One region of the Dietzia sp. IN118 genome, then DNA from elsewhere that is predicted to be linked to it. Evidence: predicted binding sites of a transcription regulator. Region 1 holds the regulator's gene; each other region holds the start of a gene.
What was found. Region 1 encodes LexA, which represses DNA repair genes until DNA is damaged. Its sites were predicted from a motif close to CGAACANNTGTTCG; they were not measured.
Positions count from the first base shown of each region.

Region 2: a site for LexA is predicted at 1,705-1,718, ahead of Q2K20_RS09665 (HNH endonuclease signature motif containing protein). Genes of this name have one in related genera too.
Region 3: a site for LexA is predicted at 1,255-1,268, ahead of Q2K20_RS04890 (HNH endonuclease signature motif containing protein). Genes of this name have one in related genera too.

Region 1 is NZ_JAUMSR010000001.1:1,579,209-1,582,481, forward strand. It holds gene hflX (GTPase HflX) at 1-1,081, shown strand, start outside; gene lexA (transcriptional repressor LexA) at 1,121-1,831, opposite strand; gene Q2K20_RS07695 (hypothetical protein) at 2,021-2,455, shown strand; gene nrdR (transcriptional regulator NrdR) at 2,567-3,022, shown strand; gene hrpA (ATP-dependent RNA helicase HrpA) at 3,033-3,273, opposite strand, start outside.
Region 2 is NZ_JAUMSR010000001.1:1,992,979-1,996,251, reverse strand. It holds gene Q2K20_RS09665 (HNH endonuclease signature motif containing protein) at 1-1,646, opposite strand, end outside; gene Q2K20_RS09660 (hypothetical protein) at 1,857-2,375, shown strand; gene Q2K20_RS09655 (MmcQ/YjbR family DNA-binding protein) at 2,470-2,856, opposite strand; gene Q2K20_RS09650 (GNAT family N-acetyltransferase) at 2,853-3,273, opposite strand, start outside.
Region 3 is NZ_JAUMSR010000001.1:991,944-995,216, reverse strand. It holds gene Q2K20_RS04900 (TetR/AcrR family transcriptional regulator) at 1-184, shown strand, start outside; gene Q2K20_RS04895 (HAD hydrolase-like protein) at 181-882, shown strand; gene Q2K20_RS04890 (HNH endonuclease signature motif containing protein) at 1,273-2,796, shown strand; gene Q2K20_RS04885 (ABC-F family ATP-binding cassette domain-containing protein) at 2,815-3,273, opposite strand, start outside.

The sequences.
Region 1 (3,273 bases):
CACCGTCATCTGCGACGGCGAACTCACCCCTGGACAGTTGCTCGCGCTGGAGAAGGCGGTCAACGTGAAGGTCATCGACCGTACCGCGCTGATCCTCGACATCTTCGCGCAGCACGCCACCAGCCGTGAGGGCAAGGCCCAGGTGACCCTCGCCCAGATGGAGTACATGCTCCCCCGTCTGCGTGGGTGGGGCGAGTCGCTGTCCCGCCAGGCGGGCGGTCGTGCCGGGAGCAACGGCGGCGTCGGTCTTCGTGGCCCCGGTGAGACCAAGATCGAGACCGACCGGCGTCGGATCCGCGAGCGGATGGCCCGTCTGCGCCGGGACATCAAGGGGATGAAGCAGGCCCGGGACACCAAACGGCACCGACGGCGTTCCACTCCGGTGCCGTCCATCGCCATCGCCGGCTACACGAACGCCGGGAAGTCGAGCCTGCTCAACAGGATCACCGGAGCCGGCGTCCTGGTTCAGAACGCCCTGTTCGCCACACTCGACCCGACGACGCGCAAGGCCGAGTTGCCTGACGGCAGAGCAGTCGTCTTCACGGACACCGTGGGATTCGTCCGACACCTGCCGACCCAGTTGGTCGAGGCGTTCAGGTCCACACTGGAAGAGGTCGTCGACTCCGAGTTGCTCCTCCACGTCGTGGATGGTTCGGATGCCTTCCCGCTCCGCCAGATCGAGGCGGTGCGCAAGGTGATCAACGAGGTGGTCGAGGAGCAGAACGCGGAGCGGCCTCGGGAACTCCTGGTGATCAACAAGATCGACGCCGCGGATCCCGTGGTCCTCACCGAGTTGCACCACGCGCTGCCCGACGCCGTGTTCGTCTCGGCGGTCACCGGGCAGGGTGTCGACGAACTCCTCGAGCGAATCACGCAGATCGTCGCCTCCGGGGACACCGAGGTGACCCTGTCCGTCCCGTACTCCCGCGGGGACGTGGTGTCGCGGGTCCACGCCGAGGGCGCGGTGGTCGAGGAGGAACACACCCAGGACGGAACCCGGCTGGTGGTCCGCCTGCCCGCGTCCGTGGCCGGCGAACTCGACGAGTTCGCCGCCCGCGGTCCACATGACGGCGCCGCCTGACCCCTTCGGGGACGGGCGGCGCGTCGTTCGAACCGGGACTCAGAGTTTCCGGAACACTGTCACGACCTTGCCGAGGATCGTCGCGTGCTCGCCCGGAATCGGGCTGAACGACGGATTGTGGGGCAGCAACCAGACTCCGCTCGAGTCGTTCCGGAAAGTCTTGACCGTCGCCTCCCCGTCGATCATGGCGGCGACGATCTCCCCGTTGTCCGCGACGTTCTGCCGCCTGACCACCACGTAGTCGCCATCGCAGATGGCGGCGTCGATCATCGACTCGCCCACGACCTTGAGCATGAACAGATCACCTGATCCGACGAGGTCCGACGGCAGGGGGAAGATATCCTCGACGGCTTGCTCCGCGAGGATGGGCCCGCCCGCCGCGATCCGGCCGAGCACGGGGACGTAAACGGGTTCGACCGCGCCGCCCGGACGCTGGGGCTCCGGAGCAGGTGACCGACGACCCCGTGACTTCTGCCCCGGGACACCGTGGACGTCGACCGCCCGCGGCTTGTGCGGATCCCGCGTCAGGAAGCCCTTCTTCTCCAGCGTGCGGAGTTGATGCGCCACCGACGACGTGGACTGCAAGCCGACCGCGTCCCCGATCTCGCGGATGCTCGGCGGATAACCACGCTCCTTGACGGTGTCGTGGATGTGGAGCAGAACGCTCTTCTGTCGGTCCGTAAGTGACTCGAAATCGGGCTTCGGCATCTCGTGTGGTCCCTTCGGCGAATGGATGTTCGACGTTGTGATCTGTCTACACCCTAGTGCCAAGGACTGCGGCGCGCCACACAGGTGTTCGAAGAAGTTCCTCGGTGGATCGTGACTGTGTCGGAGTCGCGTGATACAACTCTAGGGGAGTTCGGATTCGAACAGATGTACTGAGGAACACATACAGGTGTGCGAATCCACATCGCACACCGTATCGAGTAGGGAGCCACCATGACCGTTGTCGAGCTTCAGTCCCACACACGTCCGGCCGCGCGGTGGACCGAGGTCTGCCCCGACGACCATCGTGGACGGGTCGCGCACCTCGACCGGCCCGGTGACGCGTCAGTGCGGTCCACCCGTGCGCCGCGACGCACCCTGGCCCGACCGGAGGGCAGTCGGCCCGCCGTCACGTCCTCGCGTGCGGAGAATCTCGTCCGGCCGCGGGTGGCCGCCCGTCCGGCCGCCGTCACGTCGGTCGCCCCGGGTCGCCGTGTGCTCGTGCGCCCGGTCTCCACGGACCGCGTGCGGGCGTGCCACGTCGAGGCACCGCTGTCCACCGGGGTCGTCGACGACGTGCCGGCCTGGGCACTACTGGCGTGCGGGATCGCATTCGGCGTGATCATGCTTCTCGCAGTGGCCTTCCTCGGTGGACCCGCCTACGCGTGACCGGGCAGCGGGCCTCCTAGAATGGACCGTGGGCGGTGGTCTACCGCCCCCGCGTTCCGTCAGGCACGATCCCGGACGCGTGAACTCCGGTCGACGAAGGGCCCCACGGGAATGTACTGCCCGACATGCCACCACGAGGACTCCCGGGTAATCGACTCACGATCCGTCGACGAGGGTCAGGCGATCCGGCGTCGACGGGAGTGCCCCCGGTGCGGACACCGGTTCACGACGCTCGAGACACCTCTGCTGACGGTTCTCAAGCGTAACGGGGTGACCGAGGCGTTCAGTCGGGACAAGGTCGTCCGGGGTGTCCGCCGCGCGTGCCAGGGACGATCGGTTGACGAGGACGCTCTGCGTCGCCTCGCCCAACAGGTCGAGGACGCTGTGCGATCCGGCGGTGCGTCCGAGGTTCCCGCCCACGAGATCGGGCTCGCCATCCTGGGCCCTCTGCAGGATCTGGACGAGGTCGCCTACCTGCGGTTCGCGTCCGTGTACAAGCAGTTCAGCTCGGCCGACGACTTCGAACGCGAGATCATCGCCCTCCGGGAGCGCCGCACGAGCCGCTGACCACTCGGCGTCATCGGGACGACCGCGGGGCGAGCGCAGACGCCACCGCCTTGTCGATCCGCTCTGCCGATACCGGCCGTGCGGTACCCAGTGACTGCGCGAACAACCCCACCCGGTACTCGGCGAGCATCCACCGCAGGTCCCGGCACACCCGTGCGCCACCCGGCCGCCGTCGCAGCGCGGCGCACGCCTCCTCGACGATCGACTCGGAGCGGTTCAGCTTCGCCGTGAGTTTGCCGTGCCGCGCGGGT
Region 2 (3,273 bases), 410 kb from region 1:
CCGGGGGCGGGTGGGGTGGGGTCAAAGGTGCGGGCGCGTTCGGTGTTGCGGCGTTCGGTGCGGTGGCGGGAGGCGCGGCGCGACCAGAACGTCGGTTCCGCGTTGGCCTGCTCGTCACCGGTGGGCCCGGGGCTGCGGCGTTGCTGCCGGGTCCACGCCTCGGTTTCGGCGTGGGCCTGTTCACGCCGGTACTCGGCCAGTGGGCCGGAGGGTCGGGTGAGCATGGTCGAACCGTCCGGGGTGCGCACCAGCAGGGTGCCGTCGGGCTGCAGGTCGTAGATCCAGTCGGAGAAGGTCTTGAACCGGTGATGGCGCCGGCACATCGCCGCGAGGTTGCCCTCGACGGTGTGTCCGCCCCGCTGGGGGTTGGCGTGATCGAACGGCACCACATGGTCCAGATCGCAGGCCTCGGCCGGGATCGCGCAGCCGGGGTGGCGACAGGTGCCGTCCCGCAGCCGGATCCGGCGGGCCAACTGGGCACCGGGCCGGTATTTCAGGGCGGTGCGGGCGTCATCGGCGGCCCCGATGCGCGGGTCGATGGGTTCGAAGGTGGCTCCGTCGCTGGTGGCGAGCATGTCGAGCAGGGCTTGCAGGGCGGCCTGGCCGGTGCGGGTGAACTCCACTCGGGCGCCGCCGGCGTCGCGGGCGGTGTTGCCGGTGGCGATGACGGTGACCTTCGGCCGCAACGCCACCCCGGCACCAGGCGCGCCGGGCCGGCCGGGGCGGGTGGGGGTGCCGGCTAGGCCGGGATCGCCGCACACCAGGGACATCAGGGCGTCGGCGCGCCGCTCGGCGATCGAGTAGTCCTCGACCTCGCCAGAGCCGCCAGCGCCGCCGGCGCCGGGGTTGGCGGTGTCGGCTTGGGTGTTGGCGGCGGCTTGGGCGTCGGCGCACTTGTGGTCTTTCACGCGTTGGTCGAGGGCCTCGGCCAGGACGGCTGCTTCCTCGGTGGCCAGGATCGCCGACACGCTGGACATGCCGTCGACGCCCTTGTGGAACCGCACCCCGCGGGTGCGGGCCGCTTCCTGACGGCGCAAGCGGATCCCGTTGGCGTCGTAGCGGGCGATGATCGCATCGACGTTGCCGCGGATGGCTTTCTCACCAAGGCGCACCCCGCCCTCGATCGCGGCGAGATACTCCTCGACGACCTGCCGCTGCACCGCCTCGAGCACATCGACGTGGACGGTGGCCATCTGCGAGGCCAGGATATTCGCGGCCTGCAGATCCAGCCGCCCCTGCGCCATCGCGGACAGGATCGCCGGATACCGCAGGTGCAGATCGAGCGCGAAGGTGATCATCCGTTCGGCCCGGCCCGTCGAGATCGCCATCGCCGACACCACGTACCCCGCCGCGACATCGATCGGATCGAGCACCGCATGACCGGGCCGACACTCACCGCCGCCCGCCCCGGACTCCTCCCGGCGCTGGCATTCGACAAACAACTCGTAACAGGCCACGAACCGGCGCGCCGCCGCACGATTCTCGCCCATCCACCCCTCCCGCGCCGCCGCCCGCAACCCCGACAGCGACACGGGCGCCGCGGAACCGGAGCCGCCACCGGACGGGGACGGGCCACCGGACGAGGAGGGGCCACCGGACGAGGAGGGGGACGGGCCACCGGTCGCGGCGTCTGCGTTACCGCCCATGTGCCCCACCCCCTGCCCGTGCGCCGCCTACCCGGTATCGAATCTGTGTTCCATGATACGCACACACATTCGAACAGGCAAGGGTTTGTTCCGCTTCTGGCCTATCCATTGAATTGCAATCACCGATCGCCCATTTCAGCGAAATGTGTGATCCACTCTTCTTGATTGCTTGGGGTGGATGCCCCGTAGACCCAAACTCGGAGGCGTTCCATGACCAAGACCATCACCTGTGCCGGAGCCGTGGCCGCCGCGCTCCTCGTCTTCTCTACGGGGGCCGCCGCCGCCCAGACTTCGGAAGCCGCCGGCTCCGACTCCCTCCCGGGAGCATCGGAGACCGAGGGGGGCTATCTCGGCGAGGCTGGCGAGCTGCTGCCCGGTTCCGTTACAGGTTCTCTGCCCGGTTACGCCTCCGGACCGCTGGGTTCCACCGCCACCCTCGTGTGCAATCTCGGTTCGGCGGCCGGCGCTGCCGCCAACCTGATGGGCGTGCCGTTGCAGGTTCCGGTGGGAGTCATCTGCATGGTCCTCAACCCGGTCGCCGAGTCGGCGGATGCGCTGCTCGAGGGAGACGTCCAGGGTTCCGTCGGCGCGGTGGTGTCCGGTGTGCCGCTGGTCGGCGCGTCGCTCGAGGATCAGATTGACACCGGGTCCGCCACCGAGTCGGTGGAGGGGTCCGTGGGTGATCGACTGGGTTCTGTCTCCGAAGCCGCGCTGACTCCGGCGAACTGAGGCGGCTTCCGCGCCCCGCGCCCCGCGCCCGGACTCCAACCCCAAGGCCCTGGCTAAGGGGCGGGGTCGATCCGGGTGGTGGGCGTCGGCCTACCTAACGCTGCTGGCGCCCGAAGGCGTGCGGTTCGACGGGCTGCTGTGCCCGGGGTAGGCCCGACACCACGAGTCGGTAGGACTCGGTGACCAGCTCGAAAACCATGTCCGCGGTCAGCGTGCCGCCGGGGTGCAGCGAGATCCAATGCCGCTTGTTCATGTGGTACCCGGGCGTGATGTCGGCGTGCGCATCGCGCAGGGCCATCGAGTCCGACGGCAGTGCCTTGAGGATCACCTGACGCTCGCCGTTGACGACCGCGTGGAACATGAACATCTTCCCGCGGACCTTGAACACATCGAAGTCCGGCCCGAACGGGAACTCCAGAGTCGACGCGGGCAGTTCGCGGGCGCGCATCGCCGCGCACTTCTGGAGTTCCCGTCCGTTCATGCCGTCGACGCTACCGTCGCCGGCTCCGCGCCCGGGCGGGCGGGACGCTGCGGTTCGCCCGGCGTGTCGTCGTCCCGGACCAGCCGGGAGACGAGCGGGTTGGCGAGCGTCCCCGCGAACTGCAATGACCCGGCCTGATCGGTCAGGTCGACCATCTGCCGCGTATTACGCAACTGCAGGCGGTTGAGACACGAGTGCTTGAACCGCGGAGCGAACAGCGCCTCCCAGGTGGGACGGTGCACCTCGCCGTCGTGCACCCGGCCGTCGTAGTCCCCGCCGTCGTGGTCCTCGCCGTTGTGCCCCTCGCCGCCGCGACCCTCGCCGCCGCGACCGCCGCCGGGAGCCAGGGTCTCCAGGCACTGCCGCGTCTCGTCCCAGAACTGATCCGCCTCGAGCACCCCGGCGACGTCGAGGATC
Region 3 (3,273 bases), 590 kb from region 1:
CCTCGTCCCCGCCGCCGAGCGGTTCCCGCAACTGGCCGGCCGCCTGGACCTGGTCGCGGAGGTGGGCGTGCACGTGGGCTGGTCGGTGCTGTGCCTGGACTCGCCCGAGGCCCGCTCCGACGACGACCTCCGCACCTTCCTCACCACCTGGCTGGCGCCGCTGCTGGAGACGTTCGGGACGTGAGCGACGTACTCGTCCTGTGGGACCTCGACCTCACCCTCCTCGACCCCGCCGGCTTCGGGACCCGCATGATCACCCCGGCGCTCGCCGACCTCCTCGGCCGCGACCCCGTCATGGGCGCGTCCTTCGCTGGACGGACCGACCGCGCGATCCTCACCGATCTGCTCGAGATCAACGGGATAGGTGTCGACGACGACGAGGTGGTCCTTTCCCTCATGGACGCCGTGGCCCGGCGCTGCGAAACGTTCGGGGAGGATCTCCTGGCCGGTGGTGGCGGTCCCCTGCCCGGCGCCCACGAGGCTGTCGCCGCCCTGGCCGCGGACCCGCGACTGCACCAGGGGATCGTCACGGGCAACATGCGGCGGACGGCGCTGCTCAAGCTGCGGCTCTGTGGCTTCGACGGGCTGCCCGATCCCGGACTCGGCGCGTTCGGTGATCACCACGCGGACCGCGCCCACCTCGTCCGCGACGCCCTCGCCGCCGCCCGGGCCCGCGGTGTGGACGTGACCCCCGGGCGGTCGGTGGTCGTGGGCGATCACGTGCACGATGTCCGCGGGGCGCGCGCCGCGGGTGCCGTCTGCGTGGCTGTCGCCACCGGCAGGGTTTCCGCCGACGACCTCCGCGCCGCCGGCGCCCACACCGTCCTGCCGGACCTCACGGACCCTGACGCGCTACTGGCTGCAGTCCACGCCTCCGTCTGACCCGCGGTGCCGTCTGAGCTGCGGTGCCGTCTGAGCCGCGGTGCCGTCTGAGCCGCGGTGCCGTCTGACCTGCGGCGCCCTGGACGGGGCATCCAGGGCACCGCAGGTCACGAGGCTGCAGACGCCGCCCGGGCCCACGGGCTGCCGGTATCCATCGAGCGCCCGGGCGCGGTGGCACGCCGTACCGCCATGCCTCACCTACGCCGCCGCGCTGCCTGCTGCCGTCAACGCCTTCGCCTGAACCGCAGTGCCGTCTGAACCGCAGTGCCATCTGAACCGCAGTGCCGTCTGACCTGCGGCGCCCTGAACGGGGCATCCAGGGCACCGCAGGTCACGACCGCGCCAGCTTTTTCTCCCGACCATGTCGTACCTCGAACATACAGTCGAACCATGAGCCCAACAGACACCGCCCACTCGCCGTTCGTGACCCCGCCGGGATTCACGACGGTGCCTACCCCCGCCACCGACGTCGTCGTCCCTGAGGCCTTCAGCCGATGGGACCCCGGACAGCGACGCGGCTATCTCGCGCAGCGGGCGATCAACGCTGCCGAAGGCCGCACTGTGGCCTTTGCGTACGACTGCGTATCCAGGTCAACCCAGAACGACCAGCGACGCGATCCCCTGGACACGGCGGCGACCATGGTGAGCGCCTCGATGGCTTTGTCCCGCCGCGGGGCATTTCGGCTGGTGGCCACCGCCATAGAACTGACCGAGCGGCTGCCTCTCACCGCGACACTGCTGACGACTGGGTGGATCGGAGTCGACGCGGCCCACGCCATCGCCGAGGAGACCGCCCTGGTGGAGGACCGTCTCATGCCGGAACTCGACCGCCGCATCAGCGAGGGACTCGCACCGACGAGGCGCCGAACCCACCCTCCCAGGATCGGGCCACTGCGCAAGATGCTCAGCAAGCACGTCGCGAGCTGCGACCCCGTGGGAGCGGACGCCCGCGCACAACAGGCTCGGCGAGAGCAGAACGTGAAGATGACGCCGGTCACCGGCGATCTCGCGCTGCTCACCGCGACCCTCTCAGCCGTCGACGGCCTGGAGATCACCGAGCGGATCGAAGCCCTGGTCCGCACCGCCGCAACAGACGACCCCCGGTCGATCGGGCAACTCAGGGCCGCCGGCCTCCTCGCCCTGAGCCGCGGCTGGACCTGTCTGCCCGCACCCGACGGAGACCACCCCACGGACCCGGACGCGATGGCCGCGGCCCGCCGGGTCGTGATCCACGCCTACGACGACGGGGACGCGGACTTCCGGGGCCTGTTCGTGGCAGGTTACGGCCCCGTCAGTCGCTTCACGTCCGATGAACTGCAGCGATTCGCCAGGCGCAGACTCGACGCGATCGACACGCTCGCGGACCCGGACAGTGAGGCCTCCCGCCGGTACAACCCCTCGGAGGCACTGGCCCGCTTCTGTCGGGGTCGCGACGGCACCTGCGTTTTCCCCGGCTGCCAGACCCCGGCGGACAAGACGGACCTCGACCACATCATCCCCTTCGACCACGACGATCCCCAACGCGGCGGATACACCACCAGCGACGACCTCGGCAGCATCTGCCGCACCCACCATCGCCTCAAGACCGATGGCATCTGGGCCTACTACCGGAGCACTGACGGGGACTACGTGTGGATACATGGTCCGAACCATCCCGACAAGGACCCCGGGACACGCGTCATCACCACCCCCACCGGCCCATTGGCGGAGTTCGGCGCACCGCGACACCCCGAACGCTCCCGGCTACAGAAGGAGGCCGCCGAAGCCGGCAGAACCGGAGACGGCATACCCGGATCGCAGCGCCAACCGCACACCCGGCACCGTCGCGCCTCCGAACGGAGGTACCTGCGCGCTCAGGCGGAACAGCGACTCCACGCTGCAGAGCGCGAACCGGGGTCGCAGTCGGCTGCCTAGGTCGGCCGGCCGGGCGCCTCAACCCTCGATTTGCTCGCCCAGTTCCATCCAGCGCTCCTCGAGCGTGTCCTTCTCCGCGGAGACGTCCTTGAGCTCGCGGTCCAGGGCGGCCAGCTTCTCGGTGTCCATCGCCCCTGCCGAGACATCGGCCATGGCCTTGTGGAGCTCGGCCTCGCGCTTGTCGAGCTTGCCCATCTGCCGCTCGATCTTCGACATCTCCTTGGTGAGTGCCCGCTCCTCGGCGGCGGAGAGGGCGGGAGCCGTGGCACTACCACCCGCGGCACCGGCCCCAGAGCCGCCAGCCGAAGCAGACGCGGCGCCCGGCGTGGAGCGCGACACCTTGCCCGAGTCGCCAGCCGCCCCGGCGACGCGACGGCGCTCGAGGTATTCGTCGATGCCGCGCGGGAGGTTGGTGAGCTGGCCGTCGCCGAACAGCGCCCACACCGAGTCACAGATGCGCTCGACGAGGTAGCGGTC